DNA from 4 places in the Agrobacterium sp. ES01 genome. Region 4 is predicted to be linked to each of the others. Evidence: predicted binding sites of a transcription regulator. Region 4 holds the regulator's gene; each other region holds the start of a gene.
The links. Region 4 encodes PhoB, which activates phosphate uptake and scavenging genes when phosphate is short. Its sites were predicted from a motif close to TGTCATNNANCTGTCAT; they were not measured.

Region 1 (3,952 bases), on a different contig from region 4:
CCATCTGCCGGGAACGGCCCGAACCTTCCCGTGGCAGCCAAGCCGACGCCGCTGCCGGCAAAACCTGAAAACACTGTCCCGCAGGGTGGCAGTGACCTCGATGTGCTGGTGGCAGAAGATAACGAGGTGAACCAGATCGTCTTCACGCAGATCCTTCAGGCGACCCCATTGAGCTTCAAGATTGTGCAGAACGGTGAGGAAGCAGTCGCTGCTTGGGAGCGCGACAATCCGCGCATGATCCTCATGGATGTCTCCATGCCTGTGATGAACGGACACGAGGCAACCCGTACCATTCGCGCCAAGGAAAACCTGATGGGCGCCAGGCAGCATGTGCCGATCGTCGCTGTAACGGCGCATGCGCTCGACAGCGATCGCGACATGTGTCTGGCGGCGGGAATGGACGATTATCTCTCCAAACCGATCAGTCCCGAACTGCTGGAACAGAAGATTGCCGTCTGGCTGAAGGATTTCGCCGACGCGCGCGCATCGTCCAAAGGCGCTCAGGGCTGATCGATGTGACGGTCAGCCCGCCGATCTTACCCCGCACAGCATCTCCCTTTTGCCGGCAAAGCCCTTGCGGCGCTCGAGATTGAAGCCGGCTGCGATCAGGTTGCGACGGACGAAACCGGCGGCGGCATAGGTGGCGAAACTGCCGTTTTCCGCGGTGCGGTCGTGGACGGCCTGCATCAGTTCAGGTGACCACATGTCGGGGTTACGCGAGGGGGCAAAACCATCGAGATACCAGGCATCGAACAGGGCCTGCGCCGATCGGACATTGGGCAAGGCGTTCCCGCACACCACCGTCAGGCGTGTGGCGTCGTCCAGCGTTATATCGATCACGTCTTTCGGAGTATCGGGCCAAAGTGCGGTCAGCGCCTGTCTTTCGGCATCCAGTTCCGGCCAATGCGCGAGGGCGCGGTCAATCGCGTCCCGGCTCATCGGATAGAGTTCGAAGGATGTGAAATGCAGGTGTCCGCCCGGCTTACGTTCCAGCTTCCATTGCCGCCAGGTTTCGCAGGCGTTCAGACCGGTGCCGAAACCGAGCTCGCCGATGCGGAACTTGCCGGCCGAATGCCAGCGCTCCGGCAGGCCGTTGCCGGCCATGAAGACATGACCACATTCAAGCCTGCCATCGGTCTGGCAATAAAAGTGGTCGCCAAAGGCGGTTGAATAAGGCATATCGCCCTCGTGCCAGACGAGGGCATTGTCCTCATTTTTATCCGCTGGATCGAGATTTGTAACTGTCATGCCTGAAGCCGATATTCTGACCGGAGCCGGCGGTCAATCTTCCGTCGATCTTTTGATTGTCGGCGGCGGCATTATGGGGCTTTGGGCTGCACTCAAGGCCGAGCGGCTGGGTATCAACACATTGCTCGTGGATGCCGGTGTTCTGGGGCAGGGTGCAAGCGGTGGCGTTCTGGGCGCGCTGATGGCGCATGCGCCGGAGCGATGGAACCCGAAAAAGCAATTCCAGTTCACCGCATTGATCGCACTTGAAGAGGAAATCGAACGGCTGGAAGCCGAAAGCGGATTGAAGTCAGGCTATCGGCGTTGCGGGCGGATCATTCCGCTGCCCACGGCGCATCATCGCGTAACGGCGGAGCGGCAAGCGCTTGAGGCGAAGGTGAACTGGCAGGCAACAGGTCATGATTTTCGCTGGGAGGTCTTTGATAGTCCGATGATCGGCGGCTGGCCCTCTGCCGATGTGGCGGAACATGGGATCGTGCACGATACGCTTGCCGGCCGGGTGTCGCCACGGCAACTGCTCGCCGTTCTCATCACGCTGCTCAGGCGGGCCAAACATGTGCGTATCGTTGAGAATTCCAGTGTCGCTGCGCTCCAGCCGAATGCCAGCAGTGCACGCCTTTCCGATGGCGATACAGTTGTGTTCGGGCATTGCCTGATTGCGGCTGGGCATCAGTCATTCCCATTGCTGCAAGGGCTTGGCGAACCGACGAAAAAGCCCCTGGGTATGCCGGTCAAGGGGCAGGCGGCCCTGATGAAGGCTGAGGGGTTGGAGGATCGGCCATTGATCTTTCGCGATGGTCTCTACGTCGTTCCGCACGATGATGGGATTGTTGCGATCGGCAGTACCAGTGAAAACAGTTTTTCCTCCGCAGACGATACCGATGCGCAACTGGAGACCTTGATTGCCGAGGCCCGCAGGATTGCTCCGGTTCTGACCGATGCGCCTGTGATCGCGCGCTGGGCCGGCTTGCGGCCCAAGGCGATTGGGCGCGATCCCATGATCGGCCCGCATCCGGCTCACTCCAATATCCTGGCGTTTACCGGCGGCTTCAAGGTGAGCTTCGGGGTGGCGCATCAGCTGGCAGATGCGGTCATGGCCCTGGTCGGCGATCGCGCTATCGATCTGCCTGCATCCTTCCTCTTTTCTGCGCATCTGGAATCGGCTTCGCGCTAAACGCGAGCCATCCCTCTGATTCTTCGTCAAATTGTCATGCAAATCACCTATCTGCATGAGCAATCGGTGATTAACGCCGATGTGACCCGAACGGACGAGGAATGCCATGCGCTACGCCATCTTCTTCACGCCTTCTTATGGCGATCCGTTGACACTGGCAGGCGCAAGCTGGCTGGGTCGCAGCGTCTATTCGGGCGAAGAGGTCGAGCATCCGGACAGTCTGGGTGTCTATCACCACGATATCGCCTTCCAGACAGCCTTGCCGCGCCGCTATGGATTTCATGCTGAACTGAAGGCGCCCTTTGCCTTGCATGCCGATACGAGCGAGCCGGCCTTGCTGCGTGAACTCATGCGGTTTGCCGGCACGGTCGAGCCCTTCGTCATTGAAAGCCTCGAGGTCATGCGGTTCAGCAATCACTTCGGTTTGGGTCTCAGGTTGCCCTGTGCCGAAATCGAGACTCTTGCGGCGACCGTGGTTCAGCATTTCCACGCTTATGCCGCGCCTCTTACGGAAGCTGAGATCGAGCGGCGCAATCCTGATCATCTGACGGCACCGCAATTTGCCAATCTGCATCGCTGGGGAAATCCTCATGTGATGGAGGAATACCGCTTCCAGATGCCGTTGACCGGCCCTGTGCAGGCCACGCATATGGCGCGGATCGACCGGGCGCTCCGGGATTACTTCGAGCCGCTACTGCACCGGCCCGTGCCCTTTACCAATCTGGCGCTGTTTGTCGAGCGCGAGCCGGGTGCGCCTTTTATGGTGCATTCCCTGCATCCGATGGGACGTGTATCGGCGCGCAAGATCGCCTGATTGCACTCAAGCTGTTCCGCATTGCCTAAATGGCGGCGCACTGTTTCCGGTTTTGTATCTCGACATATGGAGTTGTCCTGCTTACCGTTTGCGTCATCACGAGCCAGGATGACCGTATGACAACCAAGACCTATCCCCGCAATCTCGTCGGCTATGGCCGCAATGCGCCCGATCCGAAATGGCCGGACGCGGCGCGGATCGCCGTTCAATTCGTCGTCAATTACGAAGAAGGCGGCGAGAGCAGCATCATGGATGGCGACAGGGCCTCGGAAAGCCTGTTGTCGGAGATCGTCGGCGCGCAGCCTTGGCCCGGCCAGCGCAATCTCAATATGGAATCGATCTACGAATATGGCTCGCGCGCCGGTTTCTGGCGCTTGTGGCGCATGTTTACAGAGCGACAGGTGCCGGTGACCGTTTATGGTGTAACGCTTGCCATGGCGCGCAATCCGGAAGCGGTGGCCGCAATGAAGGAGGCGGATTGGGAAATTGCCTCGCACGGCTATCGCTGGCTGGAATACAAGGACTATTCCGAAGAGGAAGAGAGAAAGCACATTCTTGAAGCCGTACGGCTGCACAAGGAGCTGACCGGATCCCATCCGCTCGGCATGTATCAGGGCAAGCCGTCCGACAACACGCTGAAGCTGGTGATGGAGGAGGGCGGCTTCGTCTATTCCTCCGACAGCTATGCCGATGATCTGCCGTATTGGGTACCGGAC
Region 2 (3,952 bases), on a different contig from region 4:
TTGAGATTGTCGAGCACAATCTTGGAGCCGAAACCGACTGTCAGATCCTTGACCGACAAGATCACGTCACGCTTTTCAGCCCTGTTTTCACGCTCTTCCATCTGGCCCCTCAAAAATCGATAGCCGAATAGAAGATGGCAAACAGCGCATCCACAAGAATGACGACGAAGATCGACTTCACCACCGACGACGTGACGTGGAAACCGAGCGATTCCGCACTACCACCGACTTTCATTCCCTCAACTGCTGCAACCACGCCGATAATCAGGGCCATGAAGGGCGCCTTGATCATACCGGATGCCAGCGTCGAATAATCGATCGCCTCGTGCAGCCGGGACAGGAAGACGGAATAGGTGATGCCGGAATAGATATTCGAGACCACCGCTGCACCGCAAAGCGCGGCAAAGTTGGCAATGATCGTCAGCAGCGGCAGCGCAATGGTCAGCGCAACGAGACGGGGAAAGACCAGAACGCCGATCGGATTGAGCCCGATCACCTTCAGCGCATCGATTTCCTCGCGCATCTTCATCGAGCCGATTTCCGCCGTGATGGCGCTACCGGACCGTCCGGCAATCATGATCGCAGTCAGCAACACGCCGATTTCGCGCAATTGCAAAATGCCGACGAGATCGACCACGAAGATCTCGGCACCGAAATAGCGAAGCTGGAACGCGCCCTGCTGGGCAATGATGGCTCCGATCAGAAACGACATCAGCGTGATGATGGGAACAGCGCGGACGCCCATATGGTCAAGCTGGTTGACCACGGCTGCCGGAGATATGCCGCTGCCGCGATTGATCTTCGTCTGGGCTCCACGTACCGCCGAGCCTATGACATAGAGCATCGCCAGAACGTCATCCCAGAGATCAACAGTCATCCTGCCGAGTGGACTGAAGAGGCGTTCGAAAATCGGCAGCTTCGGAGCCGCTGGCGCGGGTTTGGGGACCTCGTCGGGCAACTCCTCGATCAGCTCGATCATGGTGTCCGAACCGCCTGCCAAAGATGCCTTTTGGCCGCGCTGAGCAAAGCCGATGGAGATGCGCCGCACCAACCAGGCACCCGCCATATCCATCGTCGAAATACCGGAAATGTCGAGCGCGACATCACCTTGGGCATTCTCCCCGGTGACACTGTCTAGCTGGGATATCACAGGCCCGAGGGACGCATTGGTCCACGGTCCGCTGAACATGAGCGTGCGCGCCGAGCCTTCGGAAGAGCCGGCCCACTCGATCTTCGCGCTATCCTGATTGACCGGCTTCAAGCTTACATGTCTCTTCGGTATGAATGGTGGCCGCACACATCACATATCGGCCATCGGAAATACAGTTCAGAAACGTTAATATAGCTCGCCGCGCCGGCATTTCCATCCGCATAACGTCTTTACACAGGCCATAGTCACCCTGCGGCAACAGATAGCGCCTCGCCACCTGACGCAGAGCCCCGGTAACGCGTGCCCGCGAGACGGTGACGGGAATCAGGCGGCCTGTATATCGGACACTTTGGCGGCCTCGACCTGGACCGGCATCTGTGATTGCGGTGCCGGCAAAGCCGCGATCGGCTTTGCCGCGCCGATCAGATGGCCCCAATTGATCATCTCGAATGTGCCGTCCTGGTTTTCGGCAACGGCAGTGCAACTTTCAACCCAATCCCCGGTATTGATGTAGTGGATACCGTCAATATCCTCCATCACCGCGTGGTGAATATGGCCGCAGATCACGCCATCCACGTCATTTTTTCGCGCTTCTTCCGCGACAACGCGCTGAAACTCACCGATGAAATTCACCGCCTGTTTCACCTGCTGCTTGGCCCAGGCCGAAAAGGACCAGTAAGGCATGCCCAGATAACGACGAACGGCCGCGACCACCACATTGATCGCAATTGCCATATCGTAGGCCCAGTCACCAAGATAAGCGAGCAGTCGGGCATTGCGAACCACCATGTCGAACTCGTCGCCATGCAGGACCAGATACTTCTTTCCGTCTGCCGTCTCGTGAATCATCCGGTGCGCCACTTCGATGCCGCCAAAATGGGTGCCCGGAAAGGCCCGCAAAAATTCGTCGTGATTGCCCGGAATATAGACGATGCGCGTACCTTTTCGGGCCTTGCGCAGCAGCTTCTGCACCACATCATTGCAGCTCTGCGGCCAGTACCAGCTGCGCTTCAGGCGCCAGCCATCGATGATGTCCCCAACCAGGATGATCGTGTCAGCTTCATGGGTTCTCAGAAAGTCCAACAGGAAATCGGCTTTGGCGGCTTTGGAGCCAAGATGAACGTCCGATATGAACAATGTTCTGAAGTGCCGGGTTTCGATGTTTGCGCTCACGGGCGTCATCCTCTCAACGATGGTCCATGTCGCGTTTTGAAAACCAGACTCGTGTATCAGGAAGATGACAAGCGGCAGTTGAAGGGCGGTTGCAGGCTCCAGTGAGCCGATTCCGGTGGAAAACAGCCCTGAAACCGAACGAATACACGTTTCGGCAACACACTTGGCTGTAATCCAATACTCGCCATTCCGCCCAATTGGTGTATGGAGTGACAGTGACAAGGCAATAGACAAGATCTCGGTGACAGAATGACCTCGAAAGACACATCCAAGCAGCAATCCGGTCCCGAAACGGGTGATCTGGACGCGCAGGCACTCTTCTATCACCGCTATCCGCGCCCTGGTAAGCTTGAGATCCAGGCGTCAAAGCCGCTCGGAAACCAGCGCGATCTGGCTCTTGCCTATTCACCCGGTGTCGCGGCCCCGTGCCTTGCAATCCGCGACAACCCTGAAACCGCGGCCGACTACACCGCGCGCGGCAATCTCGTCGCCGTCATTTCGAACGGCTCGGCCGTTCTGGGCCTTGGCAATATCGGCCCGCTGGCATCAAAGCCGGTGATGGAAGGCAAGGCCGTCCTGTTCAAGAAATTTGCCGGCATCGACGTTTTCGATATCGAGATCGACGCCGTCCAGGTCGACGAAATGGTCAACACCGTGGCCGCGCTCGAGCCCACTTTCGGCGGCATCAACCTTGAGGACATCAAGGCACCTGAATGTTTCGAGGTCGAGCAGCAATTGCGCGCCAAGATGAATATCCCGGTCTTCCACGACGACCAGCACGGCACCGCAATCATCGTCGCTGCCGGCGTGTTGAATGCGCTGGAACTGGCCGGCAAGAATATCGAGGACGCCAAGATCGTCGCCTCTGGCGCCGGCGCCGCGGCCCTTGCCTGCCTCAACCTGCTGGTGCTGCTGGGCGTCAGGCGCGAAAATATCTGGGTCCATGATATCGAAGGCCTTGTCTATGTTGGCCGCGAAGTGCTGATGGATCCATGGAAGTCTGTCTATGCGCAGGAAAGCGACAAGCGCCAGCTCTCCGAGACCATCGACGGCGCCGACGTCTTTCTTGGCCTGTCTGCAGCCGGTGTCTTGAAGCCCGAACTGCTGGCCCGCATGGCAGACAAACCGCTGATCATGGCGCTTGCCAACCCTAACCCGGAAATCATGCCGGATCTGGCGCGCGAGGCACGACCCGATGCCATGATCTGCACAGGGCGTTCCGACTTCCCCAATCAGGTCAACAACGTTCTGTGCTTCCCCTATATTTTCAGGGGTGCACTCGATTGCGGCGCGACCACGATCAACGAAGAGATGAAGATGGCCGCCGTACGTGCCATCGCAGCCCTTGCCCGCGAGGAAGTCTCCGAAGTTGCCGCCCGCGCCTATACCGGCGAGACACCGGTGTTTGGTCCCAACTACCTGATCCCCTCGCCCTTTGACCCGCGCCTGATCCTGCGCATTTCGCCGGCTGTCGCCAAGGCCGCAGCCGATTCCGGCGTGGCACTGCGGCCGATCGAAGATTACGACAGCTATCTCGATCAGCTGAACCGCTTTGTCTTCCGCTCCGGCTTCATCATGAAGCCGATCTTTGCCAGCGCCAAGGTTGCCACCCGCAAGCGCGTGATCTTT
Region 3 (3,952 bases), 450 kb from region 4:
CTGTTTCTGCGAAACCATCGCGATTGGACGCGCGGACCGCTGAGGCGATGTCTTTCAGTTCGGCGATGAAGCCACGCACCTGATCTCCGTTCGAGAGCGGCAGTTTGCGGGTGACCAGGTCGATGGCCTGAATGCCGTTTGTGCCCTCATAGATCGGGGCAATGCGAGCGTCGCGCCAATAACGGGCGGCACCGGTTTCCTCGATGAAGCCCATGCCGCCATGCACCTGGATACCCAGCGAGGCGACATCCACCCCGCAATCAGTGGCAAAGCTCTTGGCAATCGGTGTCAAAAGGGCGGCACGTTCCGTCCAGTGCGCGGCGTCAGAACCTTCCATGCGGTGCGACAGGTCGATGGCGTTGGCGCAGGAATAGCAGATGGCGCGCGACCCTTGCGTCAAGGCCTTCATGGTAACGAGCGTGCGTGCAACATCCGGATGTTCGATGATCGGGCTCATACCCGAACCAGACCAGCCGGGCGCTTTCCCCTGTGTGCGGTCCCTGGCGTATTCCACCGCCTTCTGGGTGGCTGCTTCGCAGATCGCGACACCCTGCATGCCGACCGCCAGGCGGGCATTGTTCATCATGGTGAACATGCAGGCCAGCCCGCGGTTTTCCTCGCCGATCAGATAGCCCACGGCACCGGCTTCGTCGCCAAACTTGCCGTCGCCATAGATCATGGTGCAGGTGGGCGAGCCGTGAATGCCGAGCTTGTGTTCCAGAGAATGGCAATAGAGATCGTTACGGGCGCCGGGCGTGCCGTCGTCGTTCAGGATATATTTCGGCACCAGAAAGAGCGAGATGCCACGGGTTCCAGCCGGAGCATCCGGCAAGCGGGCCAGAACAAGATGGACGATATTGTCGGTAATCTCGTGGTCGCCCCAGGTGATAAAGATCTTCTGGCCGAAGATCCGGTAGGTGCCGTCGTCGCGGCGCTCGGCTCGGGTTTTCATCACACCGAGATCGGAGCCTGCATGCGGTTCCGTGAGGTTCATGGTGGCGGTCCATTCGCCGGACACCATCTTATGCAGGAATTTCTCCTTGAGCTCCGATGCGCCGTGAGCGCTCAGGGCTTCAGACGCGCCCATGGTGAGTGTCGGACCGAGGGCAAAAGCCATGGAACCGGAATTCCACATTTCCAGCGCGGCGACATTGAGCATATACGGCAGGGCCTGACCGCCGAATTCCTCCGGTGCTGTCAGCGCATTCCAGCCACCTTCGGCCCAGTGGCGGTAAAGATCGGCCCAGCCGTCCGGTACCGTGACCTTGCCGTCCAAAAGCCTGGCGCCCTGACGATCGCCGACTTCCGCGAGCGGGGCTACCTCATCGGTGGCGAACCGTCCGGCTTCCTGGAGAATGGCATCGACCAGATCGTCGCTCAGATCGCCAAGCAGCCCCTTATCGAGCGCATCGCCCATATTGGCCACGTGCTTGAGCGTAAACGCAATCTCGTCAACGGGTGCCTTGTACATGCAATCCTCCTGCCTTCCATGCCTCGCGGGCGCCGATCATGTCGCCTTGTTCGCGAAGTTTCCATCCCTTTCCTTGGCTAGTTGATTTTTACGTAAACGTCAACTTTTTGGAATTGCATATGGGGAGAAATTTTCGACCATATGCGCTCAAACCGTAAAATGCCTCTATCGTCATTCGGCTGTGATTTTCACAGTCTATTCGCGCATCTGGAACCATTCCAAACGTGAACGAGGGAAAATCCATGAGCGATATCGACACATCCAAACTGTCCTGGGACGAATGGGACGAATTGCAGACGCCGCCTCCGGCAGAAACCGAATTCGACCGCGTGGTCGAGCGCGCGATTTCGCGTCGCGGCTTTCTGGGTGGCGTGCTGGCGATGGGTTCGGCAGCGGCTGCCATGGGCACAGTTGGCAACCTGATGTCTTCGACCTCGGCTGAGGCGCAGGAAGCAGCCAGCCGCTTTGCCTTCAAGCCGGTTCCGATTGCAACAGACCATACCGTGCATGTGCCCGAAGGCTATCACTGGAAGCCGCTTGCCAAGTGGGGCCAGCCGCTGTTTTCCAACGTCAGCGACGTCGACCCGGCCAATGGCGTGAGCGTCGAGAATTCCGACAAGGTATTCGGCGAGAACACCGACGGCATGGAACTGTTCGTGGTGGGCGGTCATCAGCTGATCGCTGTAAACCATGAATATGTGAACCCGGAGATCAATCTTCCGCACAACGAAAAGGGCATGCCGAAGAGCGCCGATGACGTGAAGATCCTGCAGAACATGCAGGGTGTGACCGTGATGGAAGTGGCTGAAGGCGACAATGGCTGGGAGATCGTGCTCGACAGCCCGTTCAACCGTCGTATCCACCACAATACGCCGATGAAGATTTCCGGCCCCGCCGCCGGTTCCGATCTGTTGAAGACCGAAGCCGACCCAACCGGCACGGAATGTCTCGGGACCTTCAACAATTGCGGTGCCGGTCGCACACCATGGGGCACCTATCTCACCTGCGAAGAAAACTTCAACGGCTATTTCGGATCGACCGATGCGGATTTCACCCTGCCGGAAGACTACAAGCGTTACGGCATCTCGAACGAGACACGTTATGCCTATGAGCAGTTCGATCCGCGCTTCGACATCTCGAAGAACCCGAACGAACCGCATCGTGCAGGCTATGTCGTCGAGATCGACCCGTCGGATGCCTCCTCGACACCGGTCAAGCGCACAGCACTGGGTCGTATCAAGCATGAGAATGCTGCCGTGGCGCTTGCCCGCGACGGTCGCGTGATCGTCTATATGGGTGACGACGAGCGCGGCGAGTATCTCTACAAGTTCGTTTCCGACGACGTCTATGTGGCCGGAAACGACACCTCGACGCTGCTCGACAAGGGCACGCTTTACGTCGCCAAGTTCAGCGATGACGGCAATGGTGAATGGCTGGCCCTGACACCGGACACAACCGGCATGAAGACGGACGAAATCCTCGTCTTTACCCGCATGGCGGCGTCAAAGGTCGGTGCCACGACGATGGACCGTCCGGAATGGGTTGCGATCAACCCGATTGCGGTCGAAGCCTATTGCGCGCTGACCAACAACAAGAACCGCGGCGTCAAGCCGAATGCCGGCGGCGACGCGACACCGGTCGGTGGCCCGAACCCGCGCGAGAAGAATGAATATGGCCAGATCGTGCGCTGGTATCCGGAAAATGACGATCATGCCGACGGCAAGTTCCAGTGGGACCTGTTTTGCATGGCCGGTAATCCGGATGTCCACAAGGATGCCTATGCCGGTTCGACCAACATCAATTCGGGCAATATGTTCAACTCTCCCGATGGCATGATGTTCGACACCACCGGTCTCTTGTGGATCCAGACCGATGGCGAGGACAGCAACGAGGATGATTTTGCAGGTCAGGGCAATAACCAGATGCTTGCAGGCGATCCGGCAACGGGCCGCATCGAGCGCTTCCTGACAGCGCCGAAGGGATCGGAAGTCACAGGCCAGACCTGGTCTGCCGACCGCCGCACCCACTTCGTTGGCATCCAGCATCCCGACGCGCCCTTCCCGGACGGCGAAGGCAAGCTTCCGCGCTCGACGATCATCGCGATCAAGCGCGACGACAACGCGCTGGTTGGCTAGCCTCAAGTCACCGGAAGAGAGATGCGGTGGGTTCGCCACATGGTCTCCGGCTCAAACGCAAAACGCCCGGCAATGCCGGGCGTTGGTTTTCAATCGATGCGCTTGCCTCAATAGTACGGCGAAAGGCACTGACGACGCGGACCGTTATACGGCTGGTAGGTGTTGCTGCGCGCATCGTAGGAGCGATAACGATCAGCGCACCAGCGGTAATGGCGCGGATTGATCGCACCTGCACGCGGTGGCGGTGCGGGCTGGGCAATGGCACCGCCGATGATGGCACCGGCACCGAAGGCGGCCAGCGGGAACCAGAAACCGTCATAATAACGATAGCCGGGGCGCTTGTGGC
Region 4 (3,952 bases):
TGGCGGCTTCGATCTACCTTGAAGAATTCGCACCGAAGAACAAGTTCACCGACCTGATTGAAGTCAATATCAACAATCTGGCGGCTGTGCCCTCCATCGTCTTCGGCCTGCTGGGTCTTGCGGTCTTCATCAATTTCATGGGCCTGCCACGCTCGGCCTCGCTGGTCGGCGGTCTGGTGCTGACCCTGATGACACTGCCGACCATCATCATCGCGACACGCGCCGCGCTGAAGGCTGTCCCACCATCGATCCGTGCCGCAGCACTGGGGCTTGGGGCCTCGAAAATGCAGATGGTTTTCCACCATGTGCTGCCGCTTGCCGCGCCCGGCATCTTGACCGGCACGATCATCGGCCTTGCCCAGGCACTCGGTGAAACCGCTCCGCTTTTGCTGATCGGCATGGTGGCGTTCGTGGCAGATTATCCAACCTCTCCCATGGAGCCTGCAACAGCGCTCCCCGTACAGATCTACATGTGGGCCAACGAAGCTGAACGCGCCTTTGTCGAGCGGACGTCCGGAGCTATCATCATTCTGCTCCTGTTCCTGCTTGTCATGAATGTCGGTGCCATTCTGCTACGGCGGCGCTTTGAACGTCGCTGGTAGAAGGAATAGAACAATGAACATGATGTCGGAAACAGCTTTGGAAAAGGCGGTCGATCAGAAAATGAACGATAAAACCTACAAGATGATCGGCAAGGATGTGTCGGTTTACTACGGCGAGAAACGTGCGCTTTTCGACGTGAACCTCAATGTTCGCGAAAATACGGTGACTGCCCTGATCGGCCCATCCGGCTGCGGAAAGTCGACCTTTCTGCGCTGCTTGAACCGCATGAATGACACGATCGAAAATTGCCGCGTGGCCGGCAAGATCACACTCGACGAGCTGGATATCTACGATCCTTCGATCGACGTGGTGGAGTTGCGCGCCCGTGTGGGCATGGTGTTCCAGAAGCCGAACCCCTTTCCGAAGTCGATCTATGAAAACATCTCTTATGGTCCGCGCATCCACGGGCTCGCCAAGGGCAAGGCCGACCTGGACCAGATCGTCGAGACAAGCCTGCAGAAGGCCGGCCTCTGGAACGAAGTGAAGGATCGCCTTCAGGAGCCAGGCACCGGCCTTTCCGGTGGTCAGCAACAGCGCCTGTGCATCGCGCGCGCAGTAGCGGTCAGCCCGGAAGTCATTTTGATGGATGAACCCTGTTCGGCGCTCGATCCGATTGCGACGGCCAAGGTTGAAGAACTCATCCATGAGCTGCGCGCCAATTACACGATCGTGATCGTGACGCACTCGATGCAGCAGGCCGCGCGTGTCTCGCAGCGCACCGCCATGTTCCATCTTGGCGTACTCGTTGAGGAAAACGACACAGACAAGATGTTCACCAATCCGGATGATCAGCGCACGCAGGATTACATCATGGGCCGCTTCGGCTGATATCCCGTTTTCATCCGCGCTGAAGCCAATTTCGAGGATACCTCAAATGCCATCGACCCATATTCTATCCGCTTTCGATGAAGACCTTAAATATCTGATCCGGCGCATCTCCGAGATGGGGGGCCTTGCCGAACAGATGGTCGGTGACTCGGTCCGCGCATTGGTCAATTCCGACGCCGCCCTTGCCCAGAAGGTGATTTCTGACGACGTGGTGATGGACAATGCCGAGCGGGAAATCGGTGACAAGGCCATCATCACCATAGCTCGTCGCCAGCCGGTCGCAGCCGACCTGCGCGAAATCATCGGTGCGCTGAGAATTGCCAGCGATCTGGAACGCGTTGGTGACATGGGCAAGAACAATGCAAAGCGCGTGATGGCCGTTCAGGGCACCGGCGTCCCTCGCAAGCTGGCGCGCGGACTGGAACATCTCTCCGAACTCGCACTCGAACAGCTGACCGATGTTCTGGATGTCTACACCACCCGTTCTGCGGAAAAGGCCAAGATCATCCGTGACCGCGACGAAGAGATCGACGCCATCTACACCTCGCTGTTTCGCGAGCTTTTGACCTACATGATGGAAGATCCGCGCAATATCACGACCTGCACGCATCTGCTGTTCTGCGCCAAGAATATCGAGCGAGTGGGTGACCACGCGACCAATATCGCAGAGACCATCTATTACATGACCACCGGTATGCAGCCGGAAGGTGACCGTCCCAAGGACGATACGACGACCGATGTCAGTGCGGTCGCGGAATAAGCACTTGAAGTGAGACACTAGATGGCGCCGAAAATAGCTGTGGTTGAAGACGAGGAGGCGCTGAGCGTCCTCCTGCGTTACAATCTGGAATCTGAGGGCTATGAAGTCGAGACGATCCTTCGGGGCGACGAGGCCGAAATACGCATGCAGGAACGGGTTCCTGATCTCCTGATCCTTGACTGGATGTTGCCCGGCGTGTCGGGGATCGAACTTTGCCGCCGCCTTCGGGTTCGCCCGGAAACAGAACGGCTGCCGATCATCATGTTGACGGCACGCGGCGAGGAAAGCGAACGCATACGCGGATTGGCGACAGGTGCAGACGACTACGTGGTCAAGCCCTTCTCCACACCGGAACTGATGGCACGGGTAAAAGCCATGTTGCGTAGGGCGCGGCCAGAAGTGCTGTCCAGCGTTCTGCGTTGCGGCGACATCGAACTCGACCGCGAAACGCATCGTGTTCACCGCAAGAGCCGTGAAGTTCGACTTGGACCGACCGAATTTCGTCTGCTGGAATTCCTGATGGCATCGCCCGGGCGCGTCTATTCGCGTTCACAGCTTCTCGACGGTGTGTGGGGGCATGACATCTATGTGGACGAGCGTACCGTGGACGTGCATGTCGGCCGGCTGCGCAAGGCGCTTAATTTTTCCAACATGCAGGACGTGATCCGCACCGTGCGCGGCGCCGGATATTCCATGGAGGCCTGACAGGTCACCCATGCTGGCGGTTGCTACCGCTGTTTCAACCCATCGCCCAGCCAGGCGGTGGGCTTTTTACTTGCTGCATAAAAAAGGCCCCTTGCGGGGCCTCATCTCATGATCTTTATCGGCTGGGAAGCGATTGCTTTTGCGCGGATGAGCGCCTGCGGTCATTGACTGGCTGATAAGCCAGTTTCGAGTGGTAGGTGCAGTAAGGTGCGTTATCCGATGCCTCGCAACCGCAGAAATGAAACTCATCAGTCATCGGATCGCCAATCGGCCATTTGCAGGTGCGATCGGTGAGTTCCGTGAGGGCAAGACGACGCGAAATCGGCACCACGACATTGGATGGCACCGGAACGACTGCACGCTCCTCTTCGCCACCAGCTTCGATTTCATCGTGTGACACGGTTGTGCCGGCAGGACGGGCGGCCGAGCGCGTGGCTACACGTGGCTGAAAGCTTTGCGGCCGCGCTGTCGTTGGCGCCGGACGCTTTGGCGCGCGAGAGGCAGACGAGGAGCCGCCAGCCTTGGCGCGACCGGGCAAACAAAGTCGGTGTACCTTGCCAATGACAGCGTTTCGACTGACGCCGCCTAGTTGTGCCGCGATCTGGCTTGCGCTGAGACCTTCGGCCCACAACTTCGTCAGCCTTTCAACGCGCTCATCAGTCCAATTCATGCCAAATATCTCCGCCTGTAGCGCATTCCGAGGCCGAATCCTTCACCGCTGCCTCGGAAGACTCCGAAACAAAAAATATGCCTCGATATTGTCGGTGACTAGTTCCGCCGCATGCAGTCTAGTAATTGATCATTAACCTAGTGTGAGCCTGACTCCGTGACAAGAGTCGCCGGAATCATCGCGAATCGATTTCATAGTTTTCCCCAACTTGCTGTCCACAGGCTAAAATACCACTATCGCCTACTAAAGCGTGGCTGCGACGGCACCGTGCTAAAAAGTCCCGCAATTGCGGTGATTTATTGACATGGGGGTCCGAAATGAAGATAGTGCGCGAGCCGCCGCAAGGCGGCATTTTTGATTTTTAGACTTCGTAACACCCGCCAATC

Region 1: the regulator PhoB is predicted to act here: its motif matches at 2,444-2,460, upstream of ACQQ2Q_RS12755 (DUF1045 domain-containing protein).
Region 2: the regulator PhoB is predicted to act here: its motif matches at 2,377-2,393, upstream of ACQQ2Q_RS10605 (UDP-2,3-diacylglucosamine diphosphatase).
Region 3: the regulator PhoB is predicted to act here: its motif matches at 1,641-1,657, upstream of ACQQ2Q_RS03605 (PhoX family protein).

Annotation. Positions count from the first base shown of each region.
Region 1 covers NZ_JBNQTH010000003.1:735,460-739,411, reverse strand. The annotation lists gene ACQQ2Q_RS12770 (response regulator) at 1-510, shown strand, start outside; gene mnmD (tRNA (5-methylaminomethyl-2-thiouridine)(34)-methyltransferase MnmD) at 523-1,248, opposite strand; gene ACQQ2Q_RS12760 (NAD(P)/FAD-dependent oxidoreductase) at 1,247-2,422, shown strand; gene ACQQ2Q_RS12755 (DUF1045 domain-containing protein) at 2,529-3,236, shown strand; gene puuE (allantoinase PuuE) at 3,353-3,952, shown strand, end outside.
Region 2 covers NZ_JBNQTH010000003.1:269,927-273,878, forward strand. The annotation lists gene ACQQ2Q_RS10595 (ABC transporter ATP-binding protein) at 1-101, opposite strand, end outside; gene ACQQ2Q_RS10600 (MlaE family ABC transporter permease) at 110-1,261, opposite strand; gene ACQQ2Q_RS10605 (UDP-2,3-diacylglucosamine diphosphatase) at 1,475-2,323, opposite strand; gene ACQQ2Q_RS10610 (NADP-dependent malic enzyme) at 2,573-3,952, shown strand, end outside.
Region 3 covers NZ_JBNQTH010000001.1:695,626-699,577, forward strand. The annotation lists gene ACQQ2Q_RS03600 (acyl-CoA dehydrogenase) at 1-1,471, opposite strand, end outside; gene ACQQ2Q_RS03605 (PhoX family protein) at 1,714-3,606, shown strand; gene ACQQ2Q_RS03610 (BA14K family protein) at 3,714-3,952, opposite strand, start outside.
Region 4 covers NZ_JBNQTH010000001.1:1,144,688-1,148,639, forward strand. The annotation lists gene pstA (phosphate ABC transporter permease PstA) at 1-602, shown strand, start outside; gene pstB (phosphate ABC transporter ATP-binding protein PstB) at 616-1,431, shown strand; gene phoU (phosphate signaling complex protein PhoU) at 1,478-2,191, shown strand; gene phoB (phosphate regulon transcriptional regulator PhoB) at 2,213-2,896, shown strand; gene ACQQ2Q_RS05645 (GcrA family cell cycle regulator) at 3,012-3,566, opposite strand.